Acetivibrio cellulolyticus CD2: one gene and its partner. Each later gene encodes a partner of the first gene's protein in a complex. Links are inferred from orthologs where the notes say so. Each region holds a gene or a part of one and is shown in the gene's direction. Other genes may lie near its edges. The genes, in order: uvrA and mfd.

What was found.
Region 2: the proteins of uvrA (region 1) and mfd are in contact, whole or in part, in a crystal structure (PDB 4DFC), measured with the Escherichia coli proteins. The link is inferred for Acetivibrio cellulolyticus CD2 from one-to-one orthologs.

The regions. Positions count from the first base shown.
Region 1 is NZ_JH556657.1:753,282-763,338, reverse strand. What follows is about bases 213-3,544. They hold uvrA (excinuclease ABC subunit UvrA), read left to right. Parts: upstream 213-515; coding sequence 516-3,344; downstream 3,345-3,544. Other genes in these bases: ACECE_RS0215110 (hypothetical protein), read left to right, coding at 213-333. Also shown: more of ACECE_RS0215110, read left to right, coding at 58-212; ACECE_RS0215100 (ATP-dependent Clp protease ATP-binding subunit), read left to right, coding at 3,691-6,027; ACECE_RS0215095 (nucleoid-associated protein), read left to right, coding at 6,167-7,192; ACECE_RS0215090 (ArnT family glycosyltransferase), read right to left, coding at 7,611-8,873; ACECE_RS0215085 (NAD(P)/FAD-dependent oxidoreductase), read right to left, coding at 8,860-10,057. UniProt on the Escherichia coli protein: The UvrABC repair system catalyzes the recognition and processing of DNA lesions. UvrA is an ATPase and a DNA-binding protein. A damage recognition complex composed of 2 UvrA and 2 UvrB subunits scans DNA for abnormalities.
Region 2 is NZ_JH556653.1:1,243,684-1,254,533, reverse strand. What follows is about bases 1-4,125. They hold mfd (transcription-repair coupling factor), read left to right. Parts: upstream 1-391; coding sequence 392-3,925; downstream 3,926-4,125. Other genes in these bases: ACECE_RS0207605 (peptidylprolyl isomerase), read left to right, coding at 4,012-4,125; pth (aminoacyl-tRNA hydrolase), read left to right, coding at 1-358. In the rest of the region: more of ACECE_RS0207605, read left to right, coding at 4,126-5,079; spoVT (stage V sporulation protein T), read left to right, coding at 5,287-5,841; ACECE_RS0207595 (L,D-transpeptidase), read right to left, coding at 6,077-6,448; mazG (nucleoside triphosphate pyrophosphohydrolase), read left to right, coding at 6,800-7,585; ACECE_RS0207585 (HU family DNA-binding protein), read left to right, coding at 7,751-8,026; ACECE_RS0207580 (RNA-binding S4 domain-containing protein), read left to right, coding at 8,123-8,362; sporulation protein YabP, read left to right, coding at 8,569-8,862; spore cortex biosynthesis protein YabQ, read left to right, coding at 8,936-9,388; ACECE_RS0207565 (FtsB family cell division protein), read left to right, coding at 9,651-9,929; ACECE_RS0207560 (S1 domain-containing RNA-binding protein), read left to right, coding at 10,046-10,477. UniProt on the Escherichia coli protein: Couples transcription and DNA repair by recognizing RNA polymerase (RNAP) stalled at DNA lesions. Mediates ATP-dependent release of RNAP and its truncated transcript from the DNA, and recruitment of nucleotide excision repair machinery to the damaged site.

The DNA.
Region 1 (10,057 bases):
TGTATGTATGTTTGTTTACCTATGTCATTTTGTAAAAAATTAAAGGAGGGGCAAGTTATGAAAGATATTAATTTTAAGGACCTTGTTAGTGCATTGAAAAGGGTTGATGGGTCTGTGGTAAAGGAAATGATGGAACATGACAAAGGTGTTTTGAGAAAGACAGTTGTAAGTATTTCGCCATACACTGTTACACTTGAATACATAGACTTTGGCAGGAGTCAGCGTGCCCTTAAATTTTATGCAACCAATAATAATGGAGAAGAAATTCATTTTGATTCAGTAAAGAGCCTGGTAGATACTTTAGGAGTGAAGCTCCAGTTTGAAAATAATTAATTGGTATATAATATAAATAAATATTAAGATAAATGAACCGGTGTGAGCCTTGTGCGAGCACTGGTTTATTTGTTTTCGAACTTATAAAGACAAAATACTGGCGAACTGATGTTTGCTTTTTTCTTTATATTTGATATAATATATATCGATTTTAATGTTAACTGGAAATGAGTGTGTTTTTTATGATGAGAGATAAAATTTTTATAAAAGGTGCCAGGGAGCACAATTTAAAAAATATTGATATTGAGATACCAAGAGATCAATTTGTAGTTATTACAGGACTTAGTGGTTCTGGTAAGTCTTCTCTTGCGTTTGATACTATTTATGCTGAAGGTCAAAGACGTTATATGGAGTCACTGTCTTCATATGCCAGGATGTTTCTAGGGCAGATGGAAAAGCCTGATGTTGATTATATAGATGGTTTGTCTCCTTCAATATCCATTGACCAGAAGACAACCAGTAGAAACCCGCGTTCCACTGTTGGAACTGTTACTGAAATATATGACTATCTCAGACTTTTGTACGCAAGAATAGGTGTGCCTCACTGTCATATCTGCGGGAAAGAGATATCCCAACAGACGGTAGATCAGATGGCAGACAACATAATGGACATGGAGGAAGGTACAAAGATACAGCTTCTAGCCCCTGTTGTAAGAGGAAGAAAGGGCGAATATCACAAGCTGATTGAGGATATAAAAAAAGGTGGATATGTTAGAATTAGAGTCGATGGAGAAATTTATGAGGTTAGCGATGAGATAAATCTGGACAAGAACAAAAAACATAGTATCGAAATTGTCGTTGACAGGCTTGTAGTAAGACCTGATATGAGAAAGAGGCTCACAGACTCTTTGGAAACAGTTCTTAAGCTAAGCAATGGATTGCTTGTTGTAGATGTAGTAGGCAAGGAAGAGTTTTTATTCAGTCAGAATTTTGCTTGCAGTGATTGTGGTATAAGTATGGAGGACCTTACACCAAGGATGTTCTCGTTCAACAATCCATTTGGTGCATGTCCTACTTGTAGTGGGCTTGGAGCTTTGCTCAAAATTGATCCTGATCTTGTGCTTCCAAACAAAAGCAAATCATTGGCTGAAGGAGCTATAAATACTAATGGATGGAATATAGCAAGTGGCGATGGTTATGCCAGAATGTATATAAACGCTCTTGCCCGCCACTATAAATTTAGTGTAGATACACCAGTGGAGGAACTTCCACCGAATATTGTGGACATCATTCTTTACGGTAACAAAGGTGAAAAAATCAAGGTAGACTATGAGAGAGAGTACGGAAAAGGTTCTTTTATGGCAGCTTTTGAAGGTGTTATAAACAGTATGGAGAGGCGATATAAAGAAACTCAGTCGGAAAGCATGAAGCAATATTATGAAGAGTATATGAGTAATGATATTTGCCCTGAGTGCAAGGGGGCAAGGCTGAAAAAAGAATCTATGGCTGTTACGGTAGGCAACCGGAATATCCACGAGATATGCTCCGTTTCAATTGGGGAAACAAAGAGCTTCTTTGACAACCTGAAACTTTCTGAACGTGAGAGGCTTATAGCTCACCAGATACTCAAAGAAATTAAAGAAAGACTGGGATTTTTGGTTGATGTGGGTCTTGGGTATCTGACATTATCAAGGGCAGCAGGGACACTTTCGGGTGGCGAAGCTCAAAGAATTAGACTTGCTACACAAATAGGCTCAGGGCTTATGGGGGTTTTATATATTCTTGATGAACCGAGTATCGGGCTTCATCAGAAAGACAACGAAAGGCTTCTTAAAACCTTAAGAAGATTGAGGGACCTAGGGAATACACTTATAGTGGTTGAACATGATGAAGATACAATGTATGCTTCAGACTATATTATAGATTTAGGTCCGGGTGCAGGAGTGCATGGCGGCGAGATTATTGCAAAGGGAACTGTAGAAGAGATTAAAAGCAATCCCAATTCTATAACAGGGCAATACTTAAGTGGAACAAAGAAGGTAGAAATACCGAAGCAGCGCCGCAAACCGAACGGAAAATGGCTGGAAGTAGTTGGTGCCAGGGAGAATAATTTGAAAAACATAGACGTAAAAATACCTCTTGGAGTTTTTACATCTGTTACAGGCGTTTCCGGGTCAGGGAAAAGTAGTTTGGTAAATGAAATACTGTATAAAAAGCTTGCAAATGAATTGAACGGTGCAAAACAACATCCGGGTGAACATAAATGTATAAATGGTTTGGAGCACCTGGACAAGGTAATTGATATTGACCAGTCACCTATAGGACGTACACCAAGGTCAAACCCGGCAACCTATACAGGAGTATTTGATTTGATAAGAGAAGTTTTTGCAGGAACGACGGAAGCTAAAACGAGAGGCTATAAGTCTTCCAGGTTTAGTTTTAATGTAAAAGGCGGACGATGTGAGGCCTGCAACGGCGATGGAATTAATAAGATCGAAATGCACTTTTTACCTGATGTTTATGTTCCCTGTGAAGTATGTAAGGGCAAGAGGTACAATAGGGAAACGTTAGAAGTTCGGTATAAAGGCAAGAATATTTCAGAAGTCCTTGATATGACAGTTGAAGATGCTGTGGAGTTTTTTAAGAATATACCGAAAATACACAAAAAGATTGAAACTTTAAATGATGTTGGACTTGGCTATATCAAAGTCGGACAACCTTCAACAACCTTATCGGGAGGCGAAGCACAAAGGGTCAAACTTGCTACCGAGCTTTCAAAGAGGAGTACGGGCAAGACTATGTATATTTTGGATGAACCAACTACAGGGCTCCATGTTGCCGATGTGCACAGACTTATTGATATCCTTCAAAGACTTGTTGATGCTGGAAATACCGTTTTGGTTATTGAGCATAACCTGGATGTTATAAAAGTTTCGGACTATATTATTGACTTGGGTCCTGATGGGGGAAATATGGGTGGAAATATAGTTGCTCAGGGAACTCCGGAAGAGGTTATAAAGGTTAAAGAATCCTATACCGGACAGTTCCTCGAAAAAATTCTGAAGAATTAATAAAAGCCTGATATTGACATTATTTATATTTTGAGGTATATATTGTACAATACCTAAAAAATACTTTATATTTTACTTCTAAGTAAAGTTAAGCGATTTGGATTAAGGCACAGGTATTTATCTTAACTTAGAGCTAAATTAAGTTAGTTATCCAATCAATAATGGTGAGATAAGGTTTTGTGGTTAGACCGTAAAAAATTAGTGTGGTATACTTTATATAAATATATTTAGAGATTTGAGTTTGTCATAGATTATTTTATGCTGAAATAATACAAAGGTTATCAGCATACGTTAATAATGAATGTATTTGGATCTACTGGCGCTCTTGTGATTGGAGATGACGAAAATGATGATGTGTTCTATGTGTAAAGAGAATATAGCAGTGGTATTTATAACAAAAATTACAGATGGCAAGCAAACCCAGGAAGGTTTGTGTTTCTCTTGTGCCAGAAAACAAGGTATACAGCCAATAAACCAGATTATTGAGCAGACAGGTATATCTGATGAGGAAATGGAAGATCTGAACAAGCAAATGGGAAGTCTTTTTGAGGATATAGATATCAATAATTTGAACGGTGCAGTTTCAGAACCAGGGCCAGCTAATAATCAGAACCCTTTCCTGAATCTTTTTAATAAAACATTGTTTAAGAGCAATGAGCCAAATTCCAATAAAGTCGATGAAACAAAAGAATCGCAGGAAGATGGTGGTACAAAGGAAGATAAGGACAGCAAAAATAATACAAGAACCAAGACTCAGGAGAAAAAACAGTTAAAGAAGAAAAAGTACCTGGATTCTTATGGCTCAAACCTTACCGAAAAGGCTAAAGATGGTAAAATTGACAGGGTTATTGGCAGACAGAAGGAAATAGACAGGGTAATTCAGGTTTTAAACCGAAGAAATAAGAACAATCCTGTTCTGATAGGTGAGCCTGGCGTAGGTAAGACGGCGATAGCTGAAGGGCTGGCAGTGAGGATTTCCGAAAAACAGGTTCCGGCAAAGCTTTTTAATACTGAAGTATACCTCCTGGATTTAACCAGTATAGTGGCTGGAACACAGTTTAGAGGACAGTTTGAAAGCCGTATGAAAGGCATAATTGAAGAGACTAAAACTCTTGGCAATATAATTCTGGTAATAGATGAACTGCATAATATAATGGGTGCCGGCGAAGCAGAAGGTGCCATGAATGCTGGTAATATTTTAAAGCCTGCACTTGCAAAAGGTGAAATACAGGTTATTGGTGCAACTACACTAAACGAATATCGCAAGCACATTGAAAAGGATTCGGCGCTTGAGAGAAGATTCCAGCCGGTTATGGTTGATGAGCCTTCAATTGAAGAGTCTATTGAAATACTAAAAGGTATTAAAGACTATTATGAAAGCTATCACAGGGTTAAAATATCCGATGAGGTAATCAGAACATCTGTAATAATGGCTGAAAGGTATATAACAGACAGGTTTTTGCCTGATAAGGCAATAGATGTGCTTGATGAAGCAGGTTCCAGGGCCAATATCAATAACGTGGATCTTGTAGAGTTTGATGCCCTTAAGGAAGAGCTTAAGAAGGTGCAGGAAGAAAAGGAAAGTGCAATTTCTGCAGACTCTATTGAAGAATATCAGAAGGCTGCAGATCTTAAGGTTAGAGAGTGTAAGCTTAGTGAGCAGATAAGTGAAATAGAGGCCAGGAATAAGTCCATGGAAATAACCGTTGATGATGTAGCGCAGGTAATTGAAGCGTGGACTAAGATTCCTGTTCAAAAGCTTACCGAGCTTGAGGCAAAAAAATTACTAAACCTTGAAGAAAGGCTTCATAAGAGAGTTGTTGGACAGAAACAGGCGGTTATAAGTGTTTCCAAGGCTATAAGACGTAATAGGGCAGACTTTAAAAAGAAAAAGAGGCCGACTTCCTTTATCTTTGTTGGGCCGACAGGAGTTGGGAAAACCGAATTGGTCAGAGCCCTTGCCGTTGAACTGTTCGAAAGTGAAGATGCACTTATAAGGCTTGATATGTCTGAATATATGGAGAAGCATACTGTGTCCAAGATGATTGGATCACCTCCGGGATATATAGGCTATGACGATGGCGGACAGTTAACTGAGAAAGTAAGGCGAAAACCTTATTCTGTTATTCTTCTGGATGAGATTGAAAAGGCCCATCCTGATGTGTTTAACATGCTATTGCAGATACTTGAGGATGGAAGGGTAACTGACAGTCATGGAAGGACCGTAAGTTTTGAAAACACGGTAATAATAATGACTTCAAATGCCGGTACCAGTCTTAAGGCACATGGTATAGGGTTTGCAAATGATAATTATATCGCGCTTGAGAATAAGGTTAAAGAAGTATTGAAGGAAATATTCAGACCTGAGTTTTTAAACCGCTTGGATGAAATAATCGTGTTTAATGAACTGAGCAGGGATGAATTAAAACAGATTGTAGACCTTATGCTTAAGGAAGTAATTCAAGAAGTTGAGCCAAAGGGCATAAAGATAGAGATAAGCGATGCTGTTACAGAATATATCTTAAAAATCGGTTATGACCAAAAATACGGGGCAAGACCTCTCAGAAGAACAATACAGAAATATATTGAAGATGAGCTGACAGATCGTTACCTCAGAGGTGAATATAAGGAAGGAAGCAATATCTTCATTGATGCAGGCAGTGAAGGGCTGATATTTAAGTAGTGAGTCAAAGATAAAAATACTTTTATGAAACTATAATTGACCACGCAATTGTTATAGTGTAGTATAATAATTAAATAAAAAGAAATTAGAAACGGGGAAGATATTTCCCCGTTTTTGTGAGTTTTAGGAGGGTCAACACTTGGCTATTGAGATAAAAAAGGCGATTATTCATGTGCTTGATAAGGATTCAAATGAACCTATACTAAATGAGTTTGAATTGGATGTAAACGAAGACCTTCAGCTATTTTTCGAGAAGCATATTTCAAAATCTATTAGTGATGACAATGCAAGAAAAGGTAATTTTAAGGATGGGCTTAATGTAGTAAAGGAAGTATGTTTTAGGATTTCATCAGACAACGAGTATTTCCTTGAAGGCTCAAAGGATATTGCAAGGCAGCTTTTCAGAGCAATGAAAACGAACAGCAGTATTTCCTCAACTGATTTAGTAGTATGTCTTTACGAAAATGATAATGTTCCGGCAGTTGCTATTTTGAAGATGGATTACACAGTGTCGTTTATACATGACATTGAAATGGTGGAAAGCAAGTTTAAGATAAGTATCAAAAAACAGGATATAAGCTTGCCAGGCGTGAATCAAAGAATACAGAAATGTGCGTTTGTTTTGTCACCTGCGGTTTACAGTGAACATGAACTTGTTATTCTCGATAATCAAATAGGTAAAGATGCAGATGAGCCTGTTGCACAGTTTTTTCTTCAGACCTTTCTTGGCGCTGAATTAATTTTAGATAGCAAAACATGTACAAAAATTTTGAAGACAGAAACTGAAAATTGGGTTCGCAGTAAGGCAAAGGAAGGAGAACCCTTTGCGGAGGAAGTAAGGAACTTTGTAAATGATGCAATCCATCAGGAAGATGAAATAGACATAGAGTCCTTTTCAAACAAGGTATTTGGAAGCAAAGAAGAACTTCGGGACGAGTACATTAATAATTTAAAGGAAAAGGGGTTAACTCACGAGAAATTTGAAGTAGACCGGGAATGGGTTGATAAAAAACTAAGCAAGATAAGGCTTAAGACTAATGATAATATTGAGGTATTAATAGATTATGACCTTTATGGTGATAGAGATAAATTTGAGATAATCAGTAATGCTGACGGAACAAAGACTATAGTAATCAAGAATGTAACGAGCCTTAATCAAAATTGAGATAATTCAGTATATTGCACCAGTGTCTAAAATAAAGAAACTGCGATAAGGTTTGCACTTGCAGGACCTCATCGCAGTTTTTTAATTTTAAGAGTTGGCACTTATATAAGGAATTTAGGAAATTCCATTCTGTGCTTAAACTTGTAATCCCAATATTGTATAGACCAAAATGCTAAGTACACAAAAGCAAAATGTAATGGACACAGTAAAGGCTGCAAGTACCTTCGAAAATCTTGCCTTGGAATCTTGAAAAGTGCTTAGAAAGAAACCTATTGAAAGTGCTCCAATAATAAAAGTAGCAGCTATATACCTGTAATCTTGTGTACATACATGAGGAAAATCAAAGCAAAACTTAATATATAATCCCATGGTTACAACATAAAGTAAACTCAAAAATGCTTTTAATGGAGCATCAAGCTTATTTGACTTTTTTAATATGGTAATTACAATGCAAATAAGTGAAATTAATACTAATAATATATTGACGTAGAATAGCATATTTGAAAATAACAGACTGATATAATTTTTTACCCAAATTGAATTCCCCAAACACAGAGGTCTTTAATAAAGCAATAAATATATTAGAATCTCTATATGGATTTCCAAAACCAGTATAAATATTTTCAAATTTAATAGGATTGAACTCAAATAACCTGGTTATAACCGAACAGTCACCTAAATATTGAGGTGAGATGTCTAAACGTAGAATTGCATTAAAAGGCATTTTATATTTTACAAAATTGTAAACCGACCACCACAAACCAAGAGGAATACATATAACACCAAAAGTTGCGAATTGACCAATCAACTTAAAAAACATATCTCTTTTTTGCCACAATTTAAAAAAGAACACAACAGCAATAGCAGGAGCTATTAAAAATCCGGAGGATTTTGCCATCATTGATAGCCCTAGGGAAACCGCTATTTTTATTATTGTTAGGGTTGTAGGATTTTTATACCATCTGATAGTAAAAAGTATTGCAGCCACCATTAATGTAAGGCATAATACGTCGTTATTTATACTGCCTGATAAAATAATCAATGTAGGGTGAAAGCAAACTATAGAAAAAGGTATAATCAACCCCAATTTCTCTAATGAAAACTCTTTGAAAATTTTATAGCATAGTATGTTTATACACCCTGTGTAAAATAAAGTTAAAACTTGAATGTTTTCTACTGCCTGGACATACTCCATTCCCAAAACGCTATTAAACTTTAACCAAAGGGCAGAAATAAAATGATGAAGCGGTGGATGATAAAATTGCGTTTTAGTTCTAGGATCAAAATCCGGCAGCATAAAGTTGTTATTAAAAAAATGCTGTATATACGCTATATGCCCCACAGAACTATCTATTCCGTCAGAATCATGCTGTCTTGTATAGTAAGGAGTATACATTATGTACATAACACGCAGCAACAAAGATGTGATGCCTAATAAAATTATAATGTTTCTTGTAGTTAGCTTACCTTTCACTTTTAAAAATATTGCTGTACTTAAAATAATAAAAAGTCCGACTAAAAACATTGCAGGTATGGGTTTTAAACCTAAGTTCAAGCCTTGAATGAATTTCTCCGCATTCAATGTAAACAAAAAGTTGAGTAAAAGACACAATAGTCCAAGTGCTATAAATGGATGTTTAGACAGCTGCACAGACGAATACCATTTACTATTTTGACTCATGATATTCCTCCTCAGTGTTTACATTCCAAACAGCGGATTTATCAGGATTATTATTTTTAATCAGGTTGACAGCTTCGATAGCTGTAAGCATGGAATGATCCATATTATTATAACGGTGCTGACCATTTCGGCCCAAACAGTAGAGGTTTTCAAAACCGTCCAGATATTCTCTGACTTTATCGAAATCACTGTATGTTCCAAAATATGCAGGGTATGCTTTCTTGACCCTGATGTGAGTAGAATCGATAACATCATCTTTTTCTATTACATCGATCTTAGCAAGCTCATCAATTGCAAACTTAATAAAGTCTTCACTTGCCATATTCCACATCTTATCACCCTCGGTACAAAAATACTCGAGGCCTACCCAAACGGTGTTTTCATTATCGTTGACCATATAAGGCGACCAATTATTAAATATCTGCAGCCTTCCGATTTTTACATCTCTTTCCTGAATGTAAATCCAGCAATCGGGTACTATGTTTCCAACCGTTTTTATCTTAGTTTGATTTTTGATTTTTAGTTTCTTGAGTAACAAGCCAACTGTAATAAAGTCGCGATATGGCAGATTTGCAGCAATCTCGTTAACTTTTGCCGGGACAGTATCTCCCATAGATTGAATAAGATCCTTTACAGGCATGGTTGAGAAAAATAAATCTCCGCAAAGTACTTCGCTATTACCGTTTTGGTCTGTAACGACAACCTCTTTTACCGTATTGTTGTCAGTGTTTATTCCAGTAACCCTACTGTTAAGTCTGATTTCTCCGCCTTTTTTTTCTATTTCGGAAGCCATTATCTCCCAAAGTTGGCCCGGTCCTTTTTTAGGATACACAAATTGTTCTATAAGAGAGGTTTGATTGCTCTTGTGATTTTTATTGAATAATTTCGCAAGCATTTCTATTATGGCTTTGCTTAAAGATAATTCCTTAACCCTTTGTGCACCCCACTCGGGAGATATGTTAGAAGGGTGAACTCCCCAAAGTTTCTCCGTATAATCTTCGAAAAACATCTCATAGAGAGACCTGCCAAAACGGTTTACGTAGAAATCCTCCAGAGATTTTTCTTCACGTTTTTTGATGGAAGACCCTATTAATCCAAAGCCTGCTTTCATAGTACGAATAAAGCCCATATTTATGAAGGTTGCAGGTTTTATTGAAATAGGATAGTCAAAAAAGCTTCTTAAA
Region 2 (10,850 bases), on another replicon or contig:
GGAAAGTGTTCGGGAAATAATGGAGTGGTACAAAATTCCTGTAGAAAATATTATAATAGTATACGATGACATTGACCTTCCTGTGGGAAAGCTAAGGGTTAGACCTAAAGGAAGCGCGGGAACACATAATGGCATGAGGTCTGTAATATACCAGATACAGTCGGACGATTTTCCAAGGATAAGAATTGGCGTAGATAAGCCGCCTCAAGGATGGGATCTGGCTAATTTTGTTTTAAGCAAGTTTTCTCCTGACGAGAGAAAAAATGTGGAGGAAGCAATTGAAAATGCTGTAGGTGCAGTAGAAACTATTATAAAATCAGGTGTCGATAATGCAATGAACAGGTTTAATACTAAATAAAAACTATGCATTAAAACGCCTTAAGGATGAGCTATGGATAATTTAAAAATCAGAGAGTATTTGATAGACCCACTGCTTGAGTCAAAAGAGTACAGCGATGCTCTGGACAATATAAAAAGGGGAGAACTTCCTACATCGATAACTGGACCTTCTGAAAGCCAGAAAGCCCATATTGCATATGCCATTTGCGGCCATTTAAACAGCAAAGGGATAATAGTTGCTTATAATGAGCTTCAGGCCAGGAAAATATATGATGATCTTGTATATTTCTTTGAAAAGGATGTAATCCTCTTTTCTTCAAAGGAAGTAATGCTTCATGATATTGAAGCTAAAAGCTACGATTCTGTCTATGAGAGGATAGTGGCTTTAGACAGGATTGTAAAACATGATTACAGATTTATTGTAACCAGTGCGGAGGCTTTATGCCATAAGTTGATAAGAAAAGAGCTCTTCTTATCCAGTTGTTTGAAATTCTGCTATGATAAGAGGATTGATCTTGCTTTAATAATTCAAAAGTTGGTGTCCATAGGGTATGAGAGAGTCACTACAGTCGAGGGTAAAGGCCAGTTTGCTATAAGGGGGGGTATAATAGATATTTTCCCGGTAAATTACGATAGTGCCTTTCGTATAGAGCTGTTTGACGATGAAATTGACTCAATTAGGACTTTTGACGTACTGTCACAAAGATCTGTGGAAAAGGTTGAAAATGTCGATATCTTGCCTGCTAGGGAGATTATATATGAACCGTCAGATCTTGAAAGAATGATTTCTGGAATTCAAAATGACCTTATTGCCCATAAAGGGAAGATTGGTTCAAAAGCCAAGCAGGACTATTTAGACAAGATTGATGAAAGAATAAGCCATGATATTGATAAGTTTAAAGAAGAATGCTATTTTCCGGGGATGGACAAATACATTCCGTATATTATAGAAAGTCCCTCATTATTAACTGATTATATAGATGATGATATACTTGTTTTCTTTGATGAACCCAAAAGATTTGAGCAGAGGGTTGAAAACATTTTAGCAGAGAACAGGGAAATGTGCAAAAGCCTATTGGAAAAAGGTCATCTGCTTCCCGGCTGTTTTGATATCTACTTTGAATTTGACTATATATGGGGTAAATTGAAAACGCATAAATCAATTTATTTTAATACTATAATGTCTGATGAAATACTTGCTTCAGGCAGTCAAAAGTATAATATCGCATCAAAGCTTCTAAATTCATATCAGGGAAACCTTGAGCTCATAGTGGACGATATAAAATACTGGAAGGGTAAAAACAGCAGAGTATTGATTTTAGCTGGAACTAAAAGCAGAGGGGAAATGCTGGCAGATACCTTAAGAACTAAAGATATTGAATCGGTGTATATTGATGAGGTTAAAGATGGGATTTTGCCGGGTCAGGTAATTATAACCCATGGGAGTCTTAACAAAGGTTTTGAATACTTGTCAATGGGATTTGTTGTAGTTAGCGGCAAGGAACTTTTTGGTCAGGATAGGAAGCTAAAAAAACGCGGGGTAAATAAGAGTAAAGGAAAGAAGATAAATGTCTTTACTGACCTCAATATTGGTGACTTTGTGGTTCACCAATCTCATGGTATAGGAAAATATATTGGGATTGAGCAATTGGTTGTAGAGAATATTAAGAAAGATTATTTAAAGATCCAGTATCAGGATGATGCTTTTCTCTACGTACCTACAAATCAGCTTGACATTATCCAGAAATATATCGGCTCGGAGGGAAAGTCTCCTAAGCTTAGCAAGCTTGGAGGTTCTGATTGGATAAAGACCAAGACAAAGGCCAAGGAATCACTTAAGGAGTTGGCAGAAGAGCTTATTAAGCTGTATGCAATGAGAGAAGCTTCAGAAGGGCATGCCTTCGGAAGTGATACAATTTGGCAGAAGCAGTTTGAAGAGCAATTTCCCTATCAGGAAACTGATGATCAGTTAAAATGTATAGAAGAAATTAAAAGGGATATGGAATCTAATAAACCTATGGATAGGCTTTTGTGTGGGGATGTTGGTTACGGAAAAACAGAGGTAGCCATTAGAGCCATATTTAAAGCAGTAATGGATGGAAAACAGGTTGCGTATCTTGTTCCTACAACTGTATTGGCACAGCAGCAGTATAACAACTTTAAGGAACGTATGAAAGATTTTCCTGTTACGGTAGAAATGGTGAGCCGCTTCAGAACTCAGACAGAACAAAAGCATATCTTAAAAGACGTAAAAGCTGGTATGGTTGATGTATTAATCGGTACACACAGGCTTTTGCAGAAGGATATAGCATTTAAGAATCTAGGACTTCTTGTAATAGATGAGGAGCAGCGTTTTGGAGTTATGCACAAAGAAAAAATCAAGAACATGCGTGCAAATGTTGATGTTCTGACATTGACTGCAACACCTATTCCAAGGACGCTCCATATGTCTATGGTGGGAATAAAGGATATAAGCACTATAGAAGATCCACCGGAGGAAAGATACCCTGTTCAGACCTATGTAATGGAACACAACAATGAAGTAATAAAAGAGGCAATCAACAGGGAAATGGCGCGAAACGGGCAGGTATTCTACTTGTATAACCGTGTGCGATCGATTAACGTAAAGGCGGCAGAGATTAAAAACATGGTTCCGGATGCCAGAATTGCAGTAGCGCATGGGCAGATGAACGAGTCGGAACTTGAAGATATTATGTTCAGGTTTATCAATGGCGAGTATGATGTTCTTGTATGTACTGTAATTATTGAATCTGGCCTTGATATGCCCAATGTAAATACTATTATAGTTGAAGATTCGGATAAGATGGGGTTGGCACAGCTTTACCAGCTTAGAGGCAGGGTAGGCAGATCCAACAGAATGGCATATGCCTATATTACTTATAAAAAGGATAAGGTCCTTTCGGAAATAGCAGAGAAAAGGCTTCAGGCGATTAAGGAGTTTACTGAGTTTGGGTCGGGCTTCAAGATAGCGATGAGGGATTTGCAGATAAGAGGAGCAGGAAACCTTCTTGGTGCCCAGCAACATGGACATATTGATTTGGTTGGGTATGATATGTACTGTAGGCTTTTATCAGAGGCTGTAAATGAATTAAGCGGTAAATCCAACGAGGAAGAGGTTGAAATCTCAATAGATGTGAACCTGAGTGCCTATATAGATAACAGTTACATTAGTTCTGAAAATGAAAAAATCGAAATGTACAAGAGAATTGCTTCCATACAGGATGAACAGGATGCTCTGGATGTGGAGGATGAACTTATAGACCGTTACGGAAATATTCCTGTGCCGGTGTCAAATCTTATAAAGATAGCTCATATTAAGACATTGGCGATGAACTGTGGTTTTTCATCCGTACAGGAAAAAAATGATACTGTTATATTTCAATTTATAGATGATAAGCATATTAATTTTGAAGTGCTTGGGAAACTTATGGAAAAATACAAGCGGAAGCTTTTATTTACAGCAAGCAATAAGCCTTATATCACATACCGGGTAACAGATATTAAAAGGGAAAATTTTCTGGATAATATTAAGATTATGTTACAAGACATTATTAAATTGAAGTAATGTTTATAATTTATTATAATAGTATATAGCTATATCTTTTATATTTAGAAACCATTAGCTATTCTAAAATGTAAGGAGAGGGTACGTTGACAAAAAATAAGAAAAACAAAAAGACAATTATTATTTTTGCATCAATATTAGTTTTATTGCTGGCAGTAGCAGGTTGGCTGTATTACGTAAATTCGACGAATTATGTAGCTACAATAAAGGGTGAAAAGATTACAACTGATGAGTTTAACTTCTTCCTTGGATCAACAAAGACCGAAATGGAGACTAATGCCAATGTTGATAAGACCAGTGAAACTGCTCTTAATGAATTTTGGAACACAAAGGTTGAAGGAGTACCTGCAAGGGATTATGCAAAACAACAGGCACTTGACAGCGCAAAGGAGTTTAAAATTCAATATATAAAAGCAAAAGAAAAAGGTTTGAAGTTGGAAGAAGGAGATCTTAAGGACGTAAAATCAACACTAGACAATATCAAGAGTGGCATGTCAAGTAATTACGGCGGAGATAAACTAGGAGAGGAAGAATTCAAGAAAACCTACAATATAGGTTATGACAGGTATGAGAATATACTTAAGGATCTAATGCTGGTATATAAATATGTTGAAGGAGAGCTTCCTACTTTTAGTGTATCAGAAACTGAAATGAAGGATTATTATAAAAAAAGTGCAAGTGCTGTTGATACAGTATCAGTAAGGCGTATCATGTTTGCCACAGTAGACCTTCAAACAGGGAAGGAATTTACTGAACAGGAGAAAAAAGATAAAAAAGCTCAAGCAGATGACGTTTTGGAAAAGATTAAAGCTGGCGGAGATGCAGAAAAACTTGCTGTTGATCTGTCTGATGATACAACAGTCAAAGATAACAAGGGTTTATTTGAAGTCACAAGTAATAGTAATACAAATATACCGGGTTTTCAGGAATGGGCTCTTGAACATAAAATTGGGGATACTGATATATTGACAACACAATATGGCTATTTCGTTGTAAAAGTGGAAGACAGAACAACCTATGATGAGGTTAAAGACAAAGTCAAAGAGGCCGTTGAAACTCAGAAGTATTTGGAGAGATTGGAGAATTGGAAGAAAGAATCTCAATATGATGTTAAGAAAAATGATAGTATTTATAACAAAATAAATATAAAGTAAAATAATAAAATCTCGGGAGCGTTTAGCCACCGAGATTTTGTGCATTTGCTTTGTAAATTCATCAAGTACTCAAAGGCTGGATATTCCAGTCTTTTTTTTGACTTCATTTTTTCAGTTATCATAATTCACCTGTTATGTATAAAAAACCAATAAATAATTAATAATAAAACTGTACTATAAATTAACTGTAAAAGGAGGTAAAACACATTGAAGGCTACCGGAATAGTTAGAAGAATAGACGATTTAGGCAGAGTAGTTATTCCAAAAGAGATTAGAAGGACTTTGAGAATAAGAGAAGGAGATCCTCTAGAAATATTTACTGATAGAGAAGGCGAAGTTATATTAAAGAAGTATTCACCTATCGGTGAACTAAGTGATTTTGCTGCTCAGTATGCAGAGTCACTTCACAAGACAAGCGGACATATAACATGTATTTCCGATAGAGATACTATAATTGCTGTTTCAGGTGCATCCAAAAAGGAGTTTCTTGAAAAGTCATTAAGTTCTGATGTGGAAAAAATTATTGAAGAAAAAACTACTTTGGTTGTTAAAGCTCCTGAAGAAAAGACAATTACGATTTTAGCGGATGAAAACGGAGAAAGAAGGTATTCATCGCAGGTAGTTTCTCCAATAATCTCAGAAGGGGATCCTATTGGTGCAGTTATGTTCTTGTCAACAGACCCGAATGTACGGATGGGAGAAGTGGAAGCTAAATTAGCACAGACAGCAGCAGGGTTCCTTGGAAAGCAAATGGAACAGTAAATACAAAAGTTAATGATAAATCTTTTTTTACTTAGAGGTAAAATGACAATAACTTTGTATTGTAAAAATAACAGGTAGCCTTATGGATTACCTGTTATTTTTATTAAAATGATTTGGTCAGAAAATGGTTATATTCAAGCAGGTCTAGATGTTACTCCTCCAAGACTTAATTTGAGGATTTTTTGAAATTAAAGTATGGTCAAATGCCTTTTAGCTTCTAATGTTTTAAACTGCCTTAAATAATCTCAACAGTAGTCCCAACGGATACTATATTATATAGAGTGATGACATCATTGTTATGCATCCGGACACACCCGTGAGAAACAGCCTTTCCTATCGAAGATGGGTCATTTGTACCGTGGATACCATATCCTCCCGACGGTATACTAAGGCCAAGCCACCTTGCCCCAAATGGTCCTCCGGGATTTACGGCCTTATTTATTATACGGTAGGTGCCTTTGGGTGTGGGTGTGGAAGGTTTACCCACAGCAACAGGAAAGGACATAAACCATTTTTCATCTTTATATAGGGTTAGATTTCGAGCGCTTGTATTTATGACAATTTTGTACGCAGCTCTTATCATAAATGGACACACATACATGTACATGGATTAATTCCTCCTTTTTCATGAACCAGAATGTAAAAGTATTAAATTTATTTGAGCGCTATTTCGCATCAAATAAGCAAGGTAAGTATTTATTAATCTTTATAGCTGGATATTTATGTCTACTATATAATATTCAAAATTAAAAAAATGTAGACAAAAATACCAGATTTACTAATGAAGTTTAATAATTAGTGGTATAATTACTTATAAAGAATGCACAAAGTATTATAAACAAAGCATGTGCATCCTTATTAACAGTATAATTAATGGATAATTGGAAATTAGATTTTAAATGAACTGGATACGCAAATACACTATATAAATTATTAAAGCTTTAAGGGAGCGGGTTTTATGCTAAAGGATAAATATACATTTTCTGATTTGGTAGATATTATGAAGCTATTAAGAAGTGAAAACGGATGTCCGTGGGATAGGGAACAGACTCATGAAAGTATAAAAAAGTATCTGATTGAGGAAACCTATGAGGTTCTTGAGGTTATTGACTTGAATGATAAAAAGAGGCTTAATGAAGAACTTGGAGACTTATTGCTGCAAGTTGTTTTTCATGCACAGATAGCTCAAGAAGAGGGGAATTTCACAATTGAGGATGTAATAACGGGCATATGCAGGAAAATGGTTTTAAGGCACACACATGTTTTTGGCGAAGCTAAGGCTGAGACTGCTGATGATGTTCTGGTAAATTGGGAAGAGATAAAAAAGAAGGAGAAGGGTATTGAAAGCCAGACAGGTGTACTTAAGGATGTTCCTTCAAATCTTCCAGCTTTAATGAGAAGTTATAAGGTACAACAAAAGGCATCCCAGGTTGGGTTTGATTGGGATAATGTTGAAGATGTGCTGAAAAAGGTAGACGAAGAAATAGATGAATTGAAGGATGTATATAAAAGTAAAGATGTGGAAAGAATAAATGATGAGCTAGGGGATGTATTATTTTCCATAGTAAATTTGTCCAGATTTTTAAAAGTACAACCGGAACTTGCCTTAACGGGTTCAATAAATAAGTTCATCAAAAGGTTTGAGTATATTGAAACAGAAAGCAAAAAGGAAGGCAAAAGCCTTCAAGATATGTCTTTAGAAGAAATGGACGAGCTATGGAACAAGTCAAAAATACATATTTAAAAAAATTTTTTGATAAATTATTAAAACAGAAGGAGGAGATTTGCGTAGAACGTAGAATATAAAGAACTTGCTTGATAAAGTTATTACAAATTGATAATTTTGCAGCTGAAACATAGAGTTTCAAAAAAATAAAAAATATATAATAATTATTAGGAGGATTGAACAATGAATAAGACAGATTTAGTTGCAAGTATGGCAGAAAAAGGTGATTTGTCAAAAAAGGATGCAGAAAAGGCGCTTAATGCTTTTATAGAAAGTGTAGAAGAGGCTCTTTCACAAGGTGACAAAATCCAATTAGTAGGCTTCGGCTCATTTGAAGTAAGAGAAAGAGCAGCAAGAAAGGGCAGAAACCCACAAACTAAAGAAGAAATCAATATTCCTGCAACAAAAGCTCCAATCTTTAAGGTTGGTAAGGGATTGAAGGATTTAGTCAACAAATAGTTTGCATATATGACAAAGAATAAAAGGCTTCTTTTTAAAAGAAGCCTTTTTATGGTTGTGGTTTTAATAAGTAAGCACTACAGGGGGGAATAAGTTATGAGAATAGACAAGTATCTTAAGGTATCAAGACTTATCAAAAGGCGTACTTTGGCAAACGAGGCCTGCGAACAAGGGCGTGTGAAAATAAATGATAAGGTTGCAAAGCCAGGTTCAGAAATCAAAGTAGGGGATATTATTGAGATTCAGTTTGGAAACAGCAATACCAAAGTGGAAGTCACGTCGATAAGTGAGCATGTTCTCAAAGCCGATTCAAAAGAAATGTTTACAATTCTATAAAATCCAATTTCAAAATCCGAAAATTTAATCTGAAATACTTTATTGAAGAATATTCTAAATGTTGGGATATTCTTTTTTGCGAATAGGTATTTTTGGGTTGGTACATGCATAAATATTATAAGTATACTTAATTCAATTAAGTTAGTGCCAAATAACATTAATGTTATTAAGATGCACGCATATATACAAATGCAGGAGGGATTGAAATGAATGAGGATAAGAAAATATCAAGGCAAACTTCTCAAAATCTTATAATGGAGAATAGGGAGAAGCTTAGCCTATCTGGAGTTCTTAAAGTAAGAAGTTTTGATGATGAAACTGTAGAGATAGAAACAGAGTTAGGTGTACTTATTGTATGTGGTGAAGACTTACATATCAACAAATTGAGTATAGACAATTCAGAACTTAGCATTGAGGGGTATATTGTCAGCTGCGAATACAATGATAGTGAAAGTTCAAGATCTAAAGGTATGGGCTTCTTTTCCAAAATGTTTAGATAGAGGATAAGTGATCAAATTGTTTGTTTCTATTAGTAATCAAGCATATGTTTTTTTGTGTTGTGTGCTGGGGGGAATGATTATAGCCTTTATCTATGATGTTTTCAGGATTAGAAGGAAGGCTATAAAGTCAAGTAATATAATTGTATATTTCGAGGATTTTATATACTGGATTTTAGTGTCCCTGGTACTTTTTGCTGTCGTTTATATAAGTAATGATGGGGAGCTAAGAGGATATTTACTTATAGGAGCTGTTATAGGTATAATTTTGTACTCTCTGCTTCTCAGTAAAATTATAATGACAGTATTTCTGTTTACAATAAGGGTAGTTTATAAGTTCTTTGTAACTGCTTTCAGTATAATATTATTTCCTTTTAAAATTATCTTTAAGATATTGAAAGTACCTGCCAAAATAGTCTATAATAGTTTGGGAAAAGTTTTCGGGAGAGCCCGCAGATTAGGTAAAGATAACATAGGCAAGTTTAAAATTTGGAAAAAAAGGTTTAAGAATATTATAAAAAAGATTTAATATTCTGCTAATAGGCACGTATAAACAGATAAATGTACTTTACAATAGCAAAATAAAAAGAATAATTGAAAAAATATAGGAGGATTTTCCTAAACTCCGTAGAATAAATAATATTATATGCATATTTCAACGGTGCTTGCGCAAAAAAGCAAGTTCCATTGAGATAAATAGACGACATATACTCTAAAAAGGTCTGACCCAAACATACTTTTTAGAAGAATAAATATAAACTGTGCTTTTAGTGTTGAGGGAGAGTAGCTTTATGAACAAAAGAAAAAAGTCTAAATTTGGAACAATAGTTTTTTTTGCTGCCCTTGCATATTTGATTTATCTATTGGTAAATCAACAGGGTGTTCTTTATGCAAAACAGGCTCAAATAGACGGAATTGATTCTAAAATTCAGGCAGAGGAAGAGAATAACGCAAGACTTAAAAAACAGAGTGAAGAGATTAATTCTAATGAAAGTGTTGAAAAGATAGCAAGAGATATGCTTGGTATGGTTAAGCATGGAGAACGGGTTTTTGTTGACAATAACAAATAAGTTTATTATCATAAATGTCTTTTGTTTTTATGCTCAATTTGGGTTGATACTTGACTTAGAACGGCATATGTTATATAATCATATTACTTTATATAATCAGGAGGATTATTAAATTTATGCTCGTTGAAGTAGGTAAAATCGTTGAGGGAAAGGTTTCTGGCATTACCAATTTTGGAGCTTTCGTTCAACTTTCTAATGGCCAGACCGGATTGGTTCACATCTCAGAAGTTGCCGAAGAGTATGTTAAAGACATTAAAGCACATCTTAATGAAAACCAAGTTGTAAAAGTTAAAATCATTTCTGTGGACAAAAATGGAAAGATAAGCTTATCCATTAAGAAGGCTTTAGATCCAAAACCCGTTGTAAAATCTAGTAAACCTGCAGAGATTGACTGGAATAGCGGAAATTCTGGAAATTGTGGAAATTTGTCATTTGAAGATCGCCTTTCTAAATTTATGAAAGACAGCGACGAGAAACTTCATGACTTGAAAAAGAATTTCGAATCTAAAAGAGGTGGAGGCGGATATAAGAGATCTGCTCAATACTAATCTCTGTCGAGCAGTTTATGTTCTCAGATTATTTTAATGGTGTTTCAAATATAATAGTCTTTTAGATTAAGTTGCTATAGTTGTGTAGTAGCTTAGGTTAATGTGTAAATTTTATTTTATATATAGAAAACGGTTTTTGTCACTTGACAGAAATCGTTTTTTCCTTTAACATATCTTTTGGTTTTAAAAATGTGCACTTATTAAGTGGGATTTTCATATAGTATTGTAGCAGCAATAAATTTTCGTAAAATTACCAGCAAATAATTGTTGACATGAGAAACAACATGTATTATAATAAGTAAGTCGCTTGATTGAGTGACATATAGATGCCGAAGTGGCGGAACTGGCAGACGCACAGGACTTAAAATCCTGC